Regions from separate parts of the Pseudomonas guariconensis genome, predicted to be linked through region 2. Evidence: riboswitches for the same ligand, from Rfam matches in the RefSeq annotation. Region 2 holds a riboswitch; each other region holds the start of a gene.
The links. A riboswitch is a leader RNA that binds a small molecule or an ion and turns the genes downstream of it on or off. The one in region 2 is predicted to bind cobalamin.

Region 1 (5,390 bases), 1.2 Mb from region 2:
ACCACGCCCACCGGGCGTCCCATGGCCTTGCCCTTGCCATCGAGAAAACCGGTCAACAGGTCGATCGGTTTGCCTGCGGGCTTACCCTCGCTGTCGAACGGCACGAAGATCACCTTGTAGCCACTGTGCGGCTTGCGGTTCCAAGACCCATGCTGGCCCACGAAGGCTCCCTGCTCGAAGGGCGGCGGCAACGCGCCGGCCTGGGCAAACGCCAGCCCCAGCGATGCGGTATGGGCCCCCACTGCGTAGTCTGGGACGATCGCCTGGGCGACTTTGCCAGGATCCTGCGGCTCGACCCGTTGATCCACATGCTGCCCGTAGTAACTGAAAGGCCAGCCATAGAAGCCGCCGTCCTTCACCGAGGTGATGTAGTCGGGCACCAAGTCGCTGCCGATCTCGTCGCGTTCATTGACCGCCGTCCATAGCGCGCCGGTACGGGGCTCCCACGCCAGCCCGTTGGGGTTGCGCAGGCCTGAGGCGAAGATGCGGTGTTCACCGCTGGCCGGGGCCACCTCCCAGATCGCGGCGCGGCCTTGTTCCTTTTCCAGGCCGTTCTCGCCGACATTGCTGTTGGAACCCACGGTAACGTAAAGCTTCTTGCCATCGGGGCTGGCGATGACGTTTTTGGTCCAGTGGTGATTCAACGGGCCGCCGGGCAGGTCGGTGACCGGGCGTCCTTCGGCGCGGATCTGCATCGCGCCTTCCTCGTAGTGAAAGCGCAACAGCCGGTCAGTGTCGGCCACATAGAGGTCCTTGCCTACCAAGGTCATGCCGAAGGGGGAGTTGAGCCCTTCGATGAACGTACTGCGCACCTCGGCGACACCATCATGGTCGGCATCGCGCAGCAGGGTGATGCGATTGGCGCTGGGGACCCCGGCACCGGCACGCTCCATGACTTTGCCCATTACCCAGCCGCGCAGGCCCTTGCCGTCCTCGGGCTTGGGCGGGGCATTGGTTTCGGCCACCAAGACATCGCCATTGGGCAGTACGTAGAGCCAGCGTGGGTGATCGAGGTCCCTGGCGAAGGCCACCACTCGGGTGCCCGCGGCGGCCGTCGGCGTGGCGCCGTCCGGCCAGCCGGTCGCCGGGGCGATGTTGACGGTCGGGATCAGGGTCTTGTTGGGCTCGGGCAGGCGAGGCGAGGGGCCGAAGCCGTCGCTGACCTCCAGGCGCGCGGACTCGCCGCAGGCGCTTAGGCTGGCACTCAGGGCCAACACCATCGCGATACGCATCCTGTCCATGCTCGCAATCCTCATTGGCTTGTGAGAATTGAGAGTCGGATGCGTCGGGGTAGGTTCACTCCAGGCGAATGGGCCTAGCGACCGCCGGATGGCTTCCGCGTGGGCTCATCGGCTTGCCTACGCCTGCTTGAGCAACAATGCCACCCCAGGGAAATACTGCCCCAGTTCGTTGTGCAGCGAACGGTAGGCGTAGGGGAAATGCCAGGCGATGGCGCAGGCTGTGTGTTTTTGCAGGTCGTCGACCAAGTCTTGCAGCTCCTCGGGACTGGCGTGCTGCCCGGCCTTCCAGGGGCTGACGAACAACGCGCCGGCCTTGAGCTGGCTGGGGTAGGCGATCGGGCGGGCGAGAGTGGCGGTTTCCTGCAGGGCAGTGGCCAGGTCCAGGCGGGCGATGCGCGGCCAGCGTTGGCTGACATGTAGATGAACGGATTGCTCGGCGGTGCTGATCGACAGGTCGCAGCGGCCTTCGCGTTCGCCTTCGTCGCGTTGCTTCTTGCTGGGATAGTGCGCCAAGGCGACCTGTTCGGCCTGCCAGGCGGCGGCTGCGAGCAGTCCGCTGTTGGTGGCCGCGCCGTGCCAGTAGGGCGCCTCGCTATCGCCATGTACCTGGTTGAAGCGGTCGATGCACTCGATCCAGCCTTCCAGGGCCGGTCGCAGGAATTCCAGGTTCTGGTTGTTGATGATCAGGCCTCGCATGCTGCGCTCTCCTTATAGTTTCGATCGCATTGCCGAACACTGATGGCTATGTGATATCACTGCTGCACGTCCGGCACAAGCCATGAAGTCGAGCATTGCCTCGGGCGCGCTTCATTGACGCTCCCGCCCCAACCCTCTAACCTTCGCGGCGTGTTTCAGGTGCTCTGCCAGCCTTCGGTTGGGCAGGGTGAAACTGGGAAGCCGGTGGGCGCCAGCAAGGCGCGAATCCGGCGCTGCCCCCGCAACGGTAGGTGAGTCAAAGGTCGTGCAGGGCCACTGGATACAGGTATCCGGGAAGGCGCGCGATCCATGGGCCAAGGCCCTGCTCACGAGCCCGGAGACCGGCCTGTCACTGCCAACGGCATCACGGAGGGTGATGCGCGGTGCACCGTGGCCTTCTGCCGCGGCCTCTGCGCGTTCTCCGTCTGCCTGTCTATCGACCTGTCGTCGCCTTCCGTGCGCGTCGACAGCTTGCGGAGAATCCTGATGAGCGAATCCACCGAACGCGACGAACGCCACCTGGCGCGCATGCAGCGCAAGAAGGCGATCATCGACGAGCGCATCGCCAATGCCCCCAATGAATGCGGCCTGCTGCTGGTGCTCACCGGCAATGGCAAAGGCAAGAGCAGCTCGGCCTTCGGCATGCTCGCCCGCGCCATGGGGCATGGCATGCAGTGCGGCGTGGTGCAGTTCATCAAGGGCCGTGACAGCACAGGCGAAGAGCTGTTCTTCCGCCGCTTCCCCGAACAGGTGCGCTACCACGTCATGGGAGAGGGCTTCACCTGGGAGACCCAGGATCGCCAACGTGACATCGCCGCCGCCGAAGCCGCCTGGGCGGTGTCGCGCCAGCTGTTGCAGGACCCTTCGGTACAGTTCGTGGTGCTGGACGAGCTGAACATCGCCCTCAAGCACGGCTACCTGGACCTCGACCAAGTGCTGTCGGATCTGCAGGCCCGCCCGCCGATGCAACACGTGATCGTCACCGGCCGCGCCGCCAAGCCCGAAATGATCGAGCTGGCCGACACCGTCACCGAGATGGGCGTGATCAAGCACGCCTTCCAGGCTGGCATCCGTGCCCAGAAGGGCGTGGAGCTATGAGCCAGCCCCGGTATTGTCCGGCGGTGCTGATCGCGGCACCCGCTTCTGGCCAGGGCAAGACTACTGTCACCGCTGCCCTGGCGCGCCTGCACCGCAACCTTGGCCGTAAGGTCCGAGTGTTCAAGTGCGGGCCAGATTTTCTCGACCCGATGATCCTCGAGCGCGCCAGCGGCGCGCCGGTGTACCAACTCGACCTGTGGATGATCGGGGCTGACGAGAGTCGGCGTCTGCTCTGGGAGGCGGCAGGCGATGCCGACCTGATCCTGATCGAAGGGGTCATGGGGTTGTTCGATGGCACGCCATCGAGCGCGGACCTTGCGCGCCACTTCGGCGTACCAGTGCTCGCGGTGATCGATGGCACAGCCATGGCGCAGACCTTCGGTGCCCTGGCCCTGGGCCTTGCGCACTACCAGCGCGACCTGCCCTTTGCCGGCGTGCTGGCCAACCGGGTCGGCAGCCTGCGTCATGCACAGTTGCTCGAAGGCAGCCTCACTGAAGGCTTGCGCTGGTATGGCGGGCTGTCCCGCGAGCGCGGCATCGAGCTGCCCAGCCGTCACCTGGGATTGGTCCAGGCCAGTGAACTCAACGATCTGGACCTGCGCCTGGACGCCGCTGCTCAGGCCCTGGGCGAAAGCTGTGATGCCGCCTTGCCGCCCCCGGTGGTATTCGCCGCCCCCACAACTGCACAGGCGCTGCCGTGCATGGCGGGTGTGCGCATTGGCGTGGCCCGGGATGAAGCCTTTGCCTTCACCTATGGCGCCAACCTCGATTTGCTGCGTGCGCTGGGTGCGGAGTTGGTGTTTTTTTCTCCTGTACACGATCAGGCGTTGCCGTCCGTGGACAGCCTTTACCTGCCTGGCGGCTATCCCGAACTGCACCACCACGCCCTGGCCAGCAACGCGCCGATGCGCGAGGCGATCCGCGCCCATCACGTCCAGGGCAAGCCTTTGCTGGCCGAATGCGGCGGCATGCTCTATTTGCTCGACGCCCTGACTGATGTGGCAGGCGAGCGCGCCGAGTTGCTGGGTCTGCTGCCGGGTGAAGCGGTGATGCAAAAGCGCCTGGCTGCCCTTGCCCTGCAAGCGGTGGAATTGCCGGAGGGCACCTTGCGCGGCCACACCTATCATCACTCCTTGACCGAGACGGCGCTCGAGCCGATCGCCCGAGGCCAGAGCCCCAACGGTGGGCGCGGCAACGAGGCGGTCTATCGGATCGGGCGCCTGACTGCGTCGTACGTACACTTCTATTTCCCCTCCAACCCCCACGCGACGGCGGCGCTGCTGCGACCATGAGCGAACATGCCTTTTCCGCTGCCGAGCGCGCCGCGGTCTACCGCGCTATCGGCGAGCGTCGCGACATGCGCCATTTCGCAGGCGGCGAGGTCGCGCCCGAGCTGCTCGCCCGCCTGCTGGCCGCTGCCCATCAGGCGCCCAGTGTCGGATTGATGCAGCCTTGGCGCTTCATCCGCATCAGTGATCGCGCCTTGCGTGGCCAAGTCCAGGCGCTGGTGGAACAGGAGCGAGCCTGCACCGCCCAGGCCCTTGGAGAGCGCTCCGATGAATTCATGAAGCTCAAGGTCGAAGGTATCCAGGATTGTGCCGAGGTATTGGTGGCGGCACTGATGGACCACCGCGAAGCGCACATCTTCGGCCGCAGGACCTTGCCGGAGATGGACCTGGCATCGCTGGCCTGCGCCATTCAGAACCTTTGGCTGGCAGCCCGTGCCGAGGGCCTGGGCATGGGGTGGGTGTCGTTGTTCGACCCGCAGGCACTGGGCGATCTGCTGGGCATGCCGGCGGGCGCCAAGCCGATGGCCGTGCTGTGCCTGGGGCCAGTGGTCGAGTTCTACCCGGCGCCAATGCTGGTGCTGGAGCAATGGGCCCAGGAGCGGCCGCTGAGTGAAATGCTCTATGAGAACCATTGGGGAGAGCGGCAATGAGCGTGGCTTTGCTGACTGTGGCCGGGGTGGCCCTGGATGCCTTGCTGGGCGAGCCGAGACGGCGTCATCCGCTGGTGGGGTTCGGCAACTTCGCCGCGCGCCTGGAGCAGCGGCTGAACGCGGGCGGTCGGGGTTGGCGCAGCCATGGCGTCAGTGCCTGGCTGCTTGCCGTGGTGCCGTTGACTCTGCTGGCGCTGGTGCTCTCCTGGTTGCCCTTTATCGGCTGGCTGGTGGATGTGCTGGCGCTGTATTGCGCCCTGGGGCTACGCAGCCTGGGCGAGCATGTTCAGCCGGTGGCTGAAGCTCTGCGTCGGGGGGATCTGGACGAGGCGCGGCGGCGGGTGGGGTATCTGGTGAGCCGTGAAACCCGCGAGCTGGATGAGCCCGCCGTGGCCCGCGCCGCCACCGAATCGGTA
Region 2 (5,390 bases):
ATGGGCCGCTTCGCGGCCCATCGCGACACAAGCCCGTCCCTTGCCGAAAACTTCGACTAGCCTGAAAGCTCCACTCCGCAACCTTCCCAAGGTGAAGACGATGAGCATGATGGACTGGGACGCCTACCGTAAGCAGTTGATGGCCGGCATCGGCGATCTCAAGCAGTTGTCTCCGGACACCGTGGCCGGCTACATGACCGCCAGCGGCGCCGGTGCCAAGACCAACCACCTCGATGCCAAGACACGCGAGCTGATCTCCCTCGCCGTCGCCGTGACCACCCGTTGCGACGGCTGCATCGCCGTGCACTCCCAACAGGCGGTCAAGCAAGGCGCCACCCGTGAAGAGATCGCCGAGGCACTCGGCGTGGCCGTGGCGATGAACGCCGGCGCCGCGCTGGTCTATTCGGCCCGCGCCATGGACGCCGTGGGCAAAGCCGGCAGTTGAACCCGACCGGCGTCGTCGCCCTTGCGCGGCGGCGCCAAGCCACCCAGACTTGGCGGTCCAGCCCGCAGGAGCCGCCATGATCCAGATCCGCCCCATGACCCCGGAAGACTTCGACCGTTTCTGGCCGACCTTCCAGGCCATCGTCCAGGCCCGCCAGACCTACGCCTTCGACCCCGCACTGACCTTCGAGCAGGCCCGCCAGCTGTGGCTGGATCTGCCCCTGCGCACCCTGGTGGCCGAGCAGGACGGCGAGTTGCTGGGGTCTTACTACCTCAAGGCCAACGCCGCCGGCCCTGGCAGCCATGTGGGCAACTGCGGCTACATGGTCAGCGAGGCCGCTCGTGGCCGTGGCGTGGCCCGATTGATGTGCGAACACTCACAGAAGCTGGCCCGCCAGGAAGGTTTCCTGGCGCTGCAGTTCAATTCGGTGGTGGCTACCAACGAAGTGGCGGTGGCGCTGTGGCACAAGCTCGGCTTCGAGACCGTCGGCCGGCTGCCCAAGGCGTACCGCCATGCCCAACTGGGGTTGGTGGACTGCCTGGTGATGTACAAATGGCTGGCGGACGAGCCGGTGGTGGAAAAGCCCGCGCTGCTGATCGGGCGCAAGAATATCGAGGCGCGGGTCTCGCGCCGACGCGGGCGCTGAGCCCTCGCCTTTCCCCCGCGCATTGACTGCCCACCCGATCGATGGTCAGATGCGTGCCAGTTTCAGGTGTCCTGCGCCGCCGCGCGCAGGGTGAAACGGGAAGCCGGTGAGTCGTCCCTACGACAAGTCCGGCGCTGCCCCCGCAACGGTAAGCGAGCGAATCCTTCGACAGACCACTGTGCGCCTGCATGGGAAGGTGAAGGCTTCATGACCCTCGCAAGCCCGGAGACCGGCCTGGAACTTCACATTGGCAAACCCGCGGTGGGCGGGCGCAGGCCGGTCTTCGCGCACGCCCCTTGCGTGCGCGTTCGCTTGTCTTTGCGTTGTTTCCACCGGGATCCATTCATTCCTGCAGCAGTGGAACGACATGTCCCGTACCTACACGCTTCATACCTTGGCGGCCTGCCTGGCCGTTGCCCTTCCGGCAGTGGCCGATGAACAGCACAATCCCGTGCTGGCCCTGCCTTCGACGACCATCACCGACACCCACGACACGCCGGCCATCGATCTGGCCACCCCGACCGATGCCGGATCGCGCCTGAACCTGAGCGCCCTGCAAACCCCGGCCAGCACCAGCACCCTCAGCGCCGAACAGATCGAGCGGCGTAACAACCTCACCGTCCAGGACGCCGTGACCCGCTCGCCAGGCATCAGCTTCACCGGCAGCCCCGGCGATGGCGGCACCGGCCTCTCGGCCCGGGGCTTCGAAGGCCATAGCTCGGTGATGACCCTGTTCGACGGCTCGCGCCTGTACAGCGGCGCCGGTACGCTGACCTTCCCGGTCGATCCGTGGATGGTCGAGCGCATCGACATCCTCCGCGGGCCAGCCTCGGTCCTGTATGGCGAAGGCGCCACCGGGGCGGTGGTGAACGTGATTCCGAAAAAACCTTTCGCCGGCGACGTCCACAACCGGCTGCGCTTGGGCTACGGCTCCTGGGACCGTCAACAGTTCGGCCTGGACAGCGGCGGCAGCCTGAGCGAGCGTCTGAGCTACCGGATGACGGTCAACCAGCAGGCCGGCAACGGCTGGGTCGACCGTACCGACTCGCGCAGCCTGGCCTTGAGCGCCGCGCTGCGTTTCGACGCCACCGATGACCTGAGCTTCACCCTGGCCCACGAGCGCGGCGATGCAGAACCTGCCAACTACTACGGCACGCCGCTGATCGACGGGCATTACCGCAGCAGTCTGCGCAAGAAGAACTACAACATCCAAAACGACGTCCAGCGCTACCACGACGAATGGACCCGGCTGAACACCGACTGGACCCTCAGCGACAGCGTGTCGGCCAGCAACCAGCTGTACTACATCAAAAGCCGCCGGCATTGGCGCAATGCCGAAACCTACGCCTGGAATGGTGATCAAGACCGGCTGGAGCGCGGCAGTTTCCTTGAGATCAAGCACAACCAAGAGCAGATCGGCGACCGCCAGAGCTTGACCTTTGACCATGATCTGTTTGGCCTGGCCAGCACGACGCTGGTCGGCGCCGAATACAACAAGATCCGCTTCAACGTCGACAGCAACGCGCCCTACGACGATGGCATCACAGACCCGCTCGACCCTTGGCATCCCGCCTCTGGCAGGTTCCATAGCCTGTCGCCGACACGCCCACAGACATTGTCCACCACTCACACCTTTGCCCTGTTCGCCGAGAACCGCACCGAGCTGACCGAGCGCCTGTCGTTGGTGACTGGTATCCGCCGCGACCAGAATCACATCGAGCGTAACGATCTGGTCAACGACACCCGCAGCGAGCGCAGCCTGCCAGGCGGAAACTGGCGCGCCGGGCTGGTGTTCGCCGTCAACGACGACTTGTCGCTGTACGGGCAATACTCGACCAGCGAGGATGGCGTAGGCGATTTGTTGACCCTGCGCCCGGAGCAACGCTACGACCTGACCGAAGCCAAGCAGACCGAGCTGGGCCTCAAGCAACGGTTCTGGGAGGGCCGTGGCGAGTGGACGCTGGCGGCCTACCACATCGTCAAGAAGAAACTGCTGGTTGCCGACCCCGTGAATCACGGCGTACAGCAAGCGGGCCAACAGACCTCCGATGGCCTGGAGGCGACGGTGGAACTGGCCTTGGCCAACCAGTGGCAGGTCTCGGCCAATGCTGCAGTGGTGCGCGCCAAGTTCGATGACTATCTCGAGAACACCGGAAGCGGCGTGGTGGATCGCGCTGGCAACAGACCGGGCAACGTGCCAAGTCGCACGGCCAACCTGTGGCTGAGCAAGGGGTTTGGCCAACAGGTCGATGCCGGCCTGGGTGTGCGTTACGTGGACCAGCGCTACGACAGCGCGGCCAATGAGAACAGCGTACCTGGCTATACGGTGGTCGATGCCAATCTGGGCTGGCAGGTGTTGCCGGATGTGCGCCTGGGCTTGCAAGTGAACAACCTGTTCGACCGTGAGTACGCGGCGTCCTACGTCTATACCAGCGACCAGTGGCTGCTGGGGGCACCGCGTTCGTATTTTGCGACGCTGGATTACACGTTCTGAAGGCTGGCATGGGGCTGCGCTGCGGCCCCCTGCCCCCGGACATGATTAAATAGCGCCTTTTCCAGCCCAAGGCCCTCCTCCATGCTCCACGTCCTGGTCATCGGCCAAGCCTGGCCCGAACCGCGCTCTTCCGCCGTCGGCGGTCACATGATGCAGATCCTCGAGAGTTTTCTCGCCCGCAACTGGCGCATCACCTTTGCCAGCACCACCGAGCCTGCCGAGCACAAGGCCGACCTCCGCGCCCTGGGCATCACCGAGCTGGCCCTCGCCGGCGACCACGCAAGCATTGCCCACCTCCTCACCGAACAGGCGCCCGACCTGGTGCTGTTCGACCGATTCGAAATGGAAGAGCAATTCGGCGCCATCGTTGCCCGGCACTGCCCCAACGCCCTGCGCGTGCTGGAAACCTCAGACCTGCAAAGCCTGCGCGAGGCCCGCCACCAATTGCTGCGCCGGCGACTGATCGAAGGCTTGGACCCCAACGACTTCCGCGGCCTGTTCAACACCAGCGGCCCCGAGCTGTTCCGCCAAATGGCGCCGAGCGCGCTGGCCCAGCGTGAGCTGGCCGCGATCTACCGCTGCGACCTGTCGCTGATCATCTCGGACGTGGAAACGGACCTGCTGGTCAATGGCTTTGGTGTGCCGGACTACCTGTTGCACTGGTGTCCGCTGATGCTCGACCCTGCGGCCCAGACGTTGCGCCCCTTCGCCGAGCGCGAGCACATCGTGACCATCGGCAACTTCCGCCATGCACCCAACTGGGACGCGGTGCTGTGGATGAAGCACAACCTCTGGCCGATGATCCGCCGCCACTTGCCCGGAGCCCAGTTGCACATCTACGGCGCCTACGCCTCGCCCAAGGCCCAGGCGTTGCACAACCCAGACGAAGGTTTCCACCTGCTCGGCTGGGCCGAGGATGCCTTGCAGGTGATGAGCAACGCGCGCCTGTGTTTTGCGCCGCTGCGCTTTGGCGCCGGGATCAAGGGCAAGCTTGCCGACGCCATGCTCTGTGGTACCCCCAGCGTCACCACGCCCATCGGCGCCGAGGCCATGCACGGCGCCCTGCCCTGGCCCGGCGCCGTCGCCGGGGCCGCCGAGGCACTGGCGAAAGCCTGCGTGCGGCTCTACAGCGACCAAGCGGCGTGGCAACAAGCCCAGGCGGCCTGCGCCCCCTTGCTCAAGACCCGCTACGACCGCAACCGCCACGCCTTGGCCCTGACCGAGCGGATCGAGCACAGCCTGGCGCATCTGGATGAACAGCGTCTATACAACTTCACTGGGGCCATGTTGCGTCGGCGTTGAAACCGGGGACGCAAAGCGGCCCCGATTGCCGATCTGTCCCACGTCAGCATTCGCGCCGCAGCAAGTAGGTGTCCATGATCCATCCCTTGCGTCGCCGCAATCGCACCCTCAACTCGAGAATCTGTGCCTTGACCTCTTGCAGCGGCCCAGCGACCAGCACCTCATCATCGGTCCCCAGGTAGGCGCCCCAATAGATGGTCAATTGCGGATCGTCCAACCCGGCGAAGGCGCACTGCCCATCGAGCATCACCACCACGTTGTCGATCCGTGTCTGCTCGGCCAGGCGCCGCCCAGGCAGCACAGTCAGAGGCTCGCCGATACGATTGAGGGGAATCTGATGGCGCGCGGCCAGGGCCTGCACGCTGCTGATGCCGGGGATTACCTCCAGCATCAAGGCCATGCCCTGTTGGCGAACAAGGTCGAGCACACGCAACGTGCTGTCGTACAACCCCGGCTCGCCCCAGAGCAGGAAGGCGCCGACATCGTCAGGGCCCAGCTCGTCC
Region 3 (5,390 bases), 230 kb from region 2:
TGTTGTCCTCTGGTGATTACCGCAACGTAGGCCTGCCACCCTGCACTGCTCTATCAAGGCGCCGGCCGGGAGGTATCCGGAGCTTGCGACCTTGATGTTAACAACTGGTCTAGACCAAGAATTGACCCTGCGAGTGAGTTTCTACGTACAAAGTCAATTCGGGGCTTAGCGTGACTGGATTCAAGGCATGAGCCTGCGGACAAATCGTCAAGGCTTTTGGCTACGCCATTGTCGCGGGCTAACGCCAAACCAACGGCGAAAAGCCCGGGAGAACGCACTGGTTTCGGAGTACCCAAGCAACGCTGCCAGGTCAGACACTGGCCGCTTGGGCTGTCGCAGGTAATGCACCGCCACTTCGCGGCGCACCTTCTCCACCAGTTGGCTGAAGCTCACGCCTGCTTCGCGCAGATGGCGCTGCAATCCGGCGCCGCTGAGCTGCAGCGACTGCGCGATCGTTTCCAGGCACGGCTCTCCGCCGCTCAGGGCAAGGCGTACCTGAGCGTCCACCTCGTCCAGCAGGTTGCGCCGTTGATCGCGTGCGCCCAAGCGCCGGAGCACGTCCTGGACCAGAAACAGCAGATTGGCATCGCGCTCCGGCATGATCTGGTCCTTCAGGTCGGTCTTGGGTACCAGCATCGAATTACAATTGCGATCGAAATAGACAGGCGCGCCGAACGCCCGCTGATGGGCTTGCCCGTCTAGTGGGCGCGCGTGCTCGAAGCTGACTGCAAATGGCGCCCAGTCCTTGCCCAATACGTGGCGCATCAGGTTCAGCACCATGCCCATGGTCAATTCGGCATCCTGCCGGCGCTCCAGGATGGCGCTGTGCCGTACCTGATAATCGAAGCGATAGCACTCGCCGCAGTCGGCCAGCCGTATCAAGGTATCGTGCTGATGATAAGGAAACGCTGCCGCGAAATTGCGCAAGGCCTCCTCCAACGTACTGGAAAACAACCCGACATAGCCCAGCAGCCCCAAGGCTTGAGGCTGAAACTGCAGACCGTAATGCAAACCGAAATTGTCGCAGTGCGATTGGCGGGCTGCCTCCTCGAGCACCTGGCAGTAATTGGTGAGCGGCAGGCTGAGTGTGGGTTGGCGCAGGCTTTCAGGATTGACGCCGGCACGTCCCAGCACCAGGTCGATGTCACCCCCAACTTCCGTCACGAACCCCTCCAGCCCACTGGCAGCGGCCGACAGGACGCCGAGGTTGCCCGCGACTGGCGAAACGGTGCAGCAGTGCAGTGGAGAACTCATGGTCTATTCCAGTCCGAATTCGTAGATTCGGTAATGCAAATGCTGTGCCCTCGTATCGCCCTCTAAAACAGCCCCTTGCAGTCGAATAGCTTTCAGAGACCGCCCTGGGCTTGGGGCAATGGGTAACATCGCGTAACAATCAGTCACGCAAGAAAGCCGGCAAAGCCAGAACGCCCTGTTCGGTTGACTGACCCGTCCATTAATGCTCAGATGCGCCCCAGTTTCAGGTGTCCCCTGCCGCCGTGCCGGGGATTAAACGGGAAGCCGGTGCCTCGCCTTGCGCGATCAGTCCGGCGCTGCCCCCGCAACGGTAAGCGAGCGATGCATTCGATACACCACTGTGCCGCCGGCATGGGAAGGTGAATGCCTCAAGCCCCTCGCAAGCCCGGAGACCGGCCTGTCACCTCTGTTGGCAACACCCGCGGTGGGCGGGCGCGGGCCGTCTTGGGCAGGCCACTGTCCGCGATTTCCTTGCGCGCCGTCTCCAGTCGGGCTTCATTCACCCCCGGTACGGTTGGTCTGCATGTCATCCCCTACCCTACGTCTGGAAAGCGTGCACTGGGCTCCCTCGCCCGGCGGTCAACGCCTGCTCGACGACATCGACCTGCAAGTCCACCCCGGTGAATTCGTCGGCCTGATCGGCCCCAATGGCAGCGGCAAGACCAGCCTGTTGCGCTGCGCCTATCGCTTTACCCGACCCGATGGCGGGCGCGTGCTGCTGGAAAACGAAGACATCTGGCAACAGTCCCCACGCTGGGTCGCCCAGCGCGTGGCAGTGATGCTGCAGGAGTTCCCCGAAGATTTCGGCCTGAGTGTGCGCGACGTGGTCGCCATGGGCCGAACCCCGCACCAAGGTTGGTTCGACAGCCATGACGACCAGGCATTGATCGATGCCTGCCTGCAGCGACTAGGCCTGCATGCCCGAGCCGACCAGGGCTTTGCGCCGCTATCCGGCGGTGAGAAGCAACGTGTATTGCTGGCTCGGGCACTGGTGCAGCAACCGCGCTTGTTGATCCTGGACGAGCCGACCAATCATCTCGACCCACGTTACCAACTGGCCTTGCTCGAACACCTGCGTGGGACTGGTCTAGGCCTGTTGGCGAGTTTCCACGACCTGAACCTGGCCGCAGCCTTCTGCGATCGCCTGTATGTGCTCGATGCAGGTCGCATCGTCGCGCAAGGGACACCGGAGCAAGTGCTGACCGAGCACCGCCTGGCGCAAGTCTTTGGTGTTCGCGCCCTGGTCGATCGCCACCCATTGGCGCCCCACCCACGTATTACCTGGATCACCCCCGCATGAAGCGACGCCTGACTCATCTGGCCCTGCTCGCCGCCCTGCCCTTCGCAGCCTGGGCTGACAGTTACCCCGTCACCGTGCGCAGTTGCGAGCGCGACATCACCTTCACCCAAGCGCCCCAGCGGGCTGTGAGTCACGACATCAACCTCACCGGGATGCTGCTGGCACTGGGGCTGCGCGAGCGGATGGTCGGCTACAGCGGTGTCAGCGGTTGGAAGACCCTCGACCCGTCCCTGCGTGAGGCCTTGACCGGCCTTCCTGAACTTGCACCGCGCTATCCGTCGCCGGAGAACCTTCTTGATGCCCAGGCCGACTTTCTGTTCGCTGGCTGGGGTTACGGCATGAACGTGGGCGGCCCGCTGACGCCGCAGACCCTCGCACCGCTGGGCATCCCCGTGTATGAATTGAGCGAATCCTGCTCATGGATCATGCCCCGGCGCCAGGCAAGCCTGGAGGACCTGTACCAGGACCTGCTCAACCTGGGGCGCATCTTCGACGTTCAACCGCGGGCCAACGTGCTTGTCGAGCATCTGCAGCAGCGCGTTGCGCAGGTCCACGCGCAACTGGCCCCAGTGCAACACAAACCCCGCGTCTTTCTCTACGACAGCGGCGAAGACCGCCCCACCACTTCTGGCCGACTCGGCATGCCCCAGGCACTGTTTGAGGCCGCTGGTGCCGACAACGTAATGGCCGACGTGAATGCCAGCTGGACCCAGGTCAATTGGGAGAGCGTCGTGGCGCGGGATCCGGAAGTGATCGTCATCGTTGACTACGGGCCGACGAGTTGGGCGCAAAAACGCGATTTCCTGCTCAATCACCCCGCCTTGAGCGAGGTAAAGGCCATCCGCGAGCGCCGCTTCGTAGTGCTGTCGTACCTGCAGGTCACCCCATCGGTGGACAACGCAAGTGCCATCGAGCAATTGGCTGCGGCCCTGCATCCGCAACTGTTCGCCAAGGCAACGCACTGATGCCGGTTCGTAGCCCAGGGGGCTATCGCCTGCTGATGTCGCTGCTGCTGATCGGTGTGCTGTTCTCTTGCCTGCTGTCCCTGGGCTTTGGCGCGGCCCATGTGCCGCTGGCGAAGGTCACGGGCATCACGCTGTATCAGTTGGGTATGACCGATATGGGCGACTGGAGCCGGGGGCAGGCGCAAATCGTCTGGCAGATCCGCGCCCCACGGGTACTGCTCGGGGCCATGGTGGGGGCAGGCCTGGCCCTGGTTGGTGGTGCCTTGCAGGCCGTCACCCGCAATCCGTTGGCCGACCCGCACCTGCTGGGCGTCAGCTCTGGTGCGGTACTCGGAGCGGTGCTGGTGGTGCTTTTCTTCGGCACCTTTGCAGGCCCATTCAGCCTACCCCTGGCAGCCTTCGTCGGCGCCTTGGGCAGCATGTTGCTGGTCCTGGCAGTGGCTAGCCGGCGCGGTCGACTGGACAGCGACAGGCTACTGCTGGCCGGGGTGGCTGTGTCGTTCGTGGTCATGGCGCTGGCCAACCTGCTGCTGTACACCGGCGACCCTCATGCAGCCAGCTCGGTGATGTTCTGGATGCTCGGTGGCCTGGGCTTGGCACAGTGGCCGCTGCTTTGGCTGCCGGCGATCTGCGTGTTGGCTGGGTTTGTGCTGCTGATGAGCCTGGCCCGGGCATTGAACGGGTTGATGAGCGGTGAACAGACTGCCGTCAGCCTTGGCTTCGAGCCGCGCCGTGTGCGAGCTCAAGTGTTCGTTGGCTGTGCCCTGCTGACGGGGGTGCTGGTATCGCTTTCCGGCGCCATCGGTTTCGTCGGCCTGATGCTGCCCCACGTCGCCCGTCGCCTGGTCGGTGCCGAGCACCGTCGACTGCTGCCTGCCTGCGCCCTGCTCGGCGCGTTGTTCGTGGTGTGGGTGGATATCGGTGCGCGCACACTCATTGCGCCTCAGGACCTGCCCATCGGTATTGCCACGGCCGCCATCGGCGGGCTGTTCTTTATCGTCCTGCTGCGCCGCAAGGCCTGAACCTAGCGATGTTTGCGGGCCTGCACCTGGCGCTTGAGTACACGCAAGGGTGGCGCGTAGAAGAATCCGAACGACACGCTTCCCTTGCGTCCAGGCATCGCATGGTGCAGTCGATGCGCCCGATACAGGCGCTTGAGGTAGCGGTTCACAGGTTTGGGCGCGCAAGGCCAGTGACGATGAAAGAGCCCATCGTGGGCCAGCACATACAACACGCCATACCCCGCCACACCGCCGCCAACCCACTGCAGCGGCGCGTAGCCCGCCTTGCCCAGCGCCACCAGGCCCGCTGCGACCAGCGCCAGGGCCACCAGGTAGACATCGTTGGTCTCCAGCATGCCCAGGCGCGGCTCATGGTGCGATCGGTGCAGCCACCAGCCCCAGCCATGCATGATGTACTTGTGAGCCAGCGTGCCGACGCCCTCCATGGCCACTAGCGTGCCGAACAGGATGGCGAGATTGAACAACATGTAACAGTCCGAGATGAGCAACGAGGTGGGCAAGGTTACCATTGCCGGCCCTCCCTTCGGAGGTTTTTCCATGAAGCTTGTGTCGGCCTGACAGACACTTTCAGCCGACTCTTTTTCGCCAAGGACAGCCCTATGCGTATCCGTCTCACACACTGCCACGACCTCGCCCAGCTCGCAGCGGTCGAACGCTCCGCTGCTCAAGCCTTCAAGCGCTTGCCTGAACTGGCCTGGCTGGCACAAGCCGATGTGCTGGAAGACGCCACGCATCAGTGCTGCATCGCGCAGCAGGCCAGTTGGGTCGCGGTGGACGAGCAAGATGTGCCGATCGGGTTCATCTGTGCGCAAACCACCGCCAGCGAGTTGCACATTCTGGAGCTCTCGG

Region 1: another riboswitch for cobalamin. It lies ahead of cobO (cob(I)yrinic acid a,c-diamide adenosyltransferase); the one in region 2 lies ahead of AB1N67_RS13195 (TonB-dependent receptor).
Region 3: another riboswitch for cobalamin. It lies ahead of AB1N67_RS12095 (ABC transporter ATP-binding protein); the one in region 2 lies ahead of AB1N67_RS13195 (TonB-dependent receptor).

Annotation. Positions count from the first base shown of each region.
Region 1 covers NZ_CP162012.1:4,036,733-4,042,122, reverse strand. The annotation lists gene AB1N67_RS18740 (sorbosone dehydrogenase family protein) at 1-1,241, opposite strand, end outside; gene AB1N67_RS18735 (hypothetical protein) at 1,359-1,937, opposite strand; cobalamin riboswitch at 2,078-2,302, shown strand; gene cobO (cob(I)yrinic acid a,c-diamide adenosyltransferase) at 2,424-3,035, shown strand; gene AB1N67_RS18725 (cobyrinate a,c-diamide synthase) at 3,032-4,327, shown strand; gene bluB (5,6-dimethylbenzimidazole synthase) at 4,324-4,974, shown strand; gene cbiB (adenosylcobinamide-phosphate synthase CbiB) at 4,971-5,390, shown strand, end outside.
Region 2 covers NZ_CP162012.1:2,880,378-2,885,767, forward strand. The annotation lists gene AB1N67_RS13185 (carboxymuconolactone decarboxylase family protein) at 101-445, shown strand; gene AB1N67_RS13190 (GNAT family N-acetyltransferase) at 522-1,091, shown strand; cobalamin riboswitch at 1,139-1,344, shown strand; gene AB1N67_RS13195 (TonB-dependent receptor) at 1,459-3,585, shown strand; gene AB1N67_RS13200 (glycosyltransferase) at 3,667-4,887, shown strand; gene cobF (precorrin-6A synthase (deacetylating)) at 4,931-5,390, opposite strand, start outside.
Region 3 covers NZ_CP162012.1:2,646,588-2,651,977, forward strand. The annotation lists gene AB1N67_RS12090 (AraC family transcriptional regulator) at 208-1,254, opposite strand; cobalamin riboswitch at 1,463-1,670, shown strand; gene AB1N67_RS12095 (ABC transporter ATP-binding protein) at 1,778-2,554, shown strand; gene AB1N67_RS12100 (ABC transporter substrate-binding protein) at 2,551-3,519, shown strand; gene AB1N67_RS12105 (iron ABC transporter permease) at 3,519-4,541, shown strand; gene AB1N67_RS12110 (sterol desaturase family protein) at 4,544-5,008, opposite strand; gene AB1N67_RS12115 (GNAT family N-acetyltransferase) at 5,141-5,390, shown strand, end outside.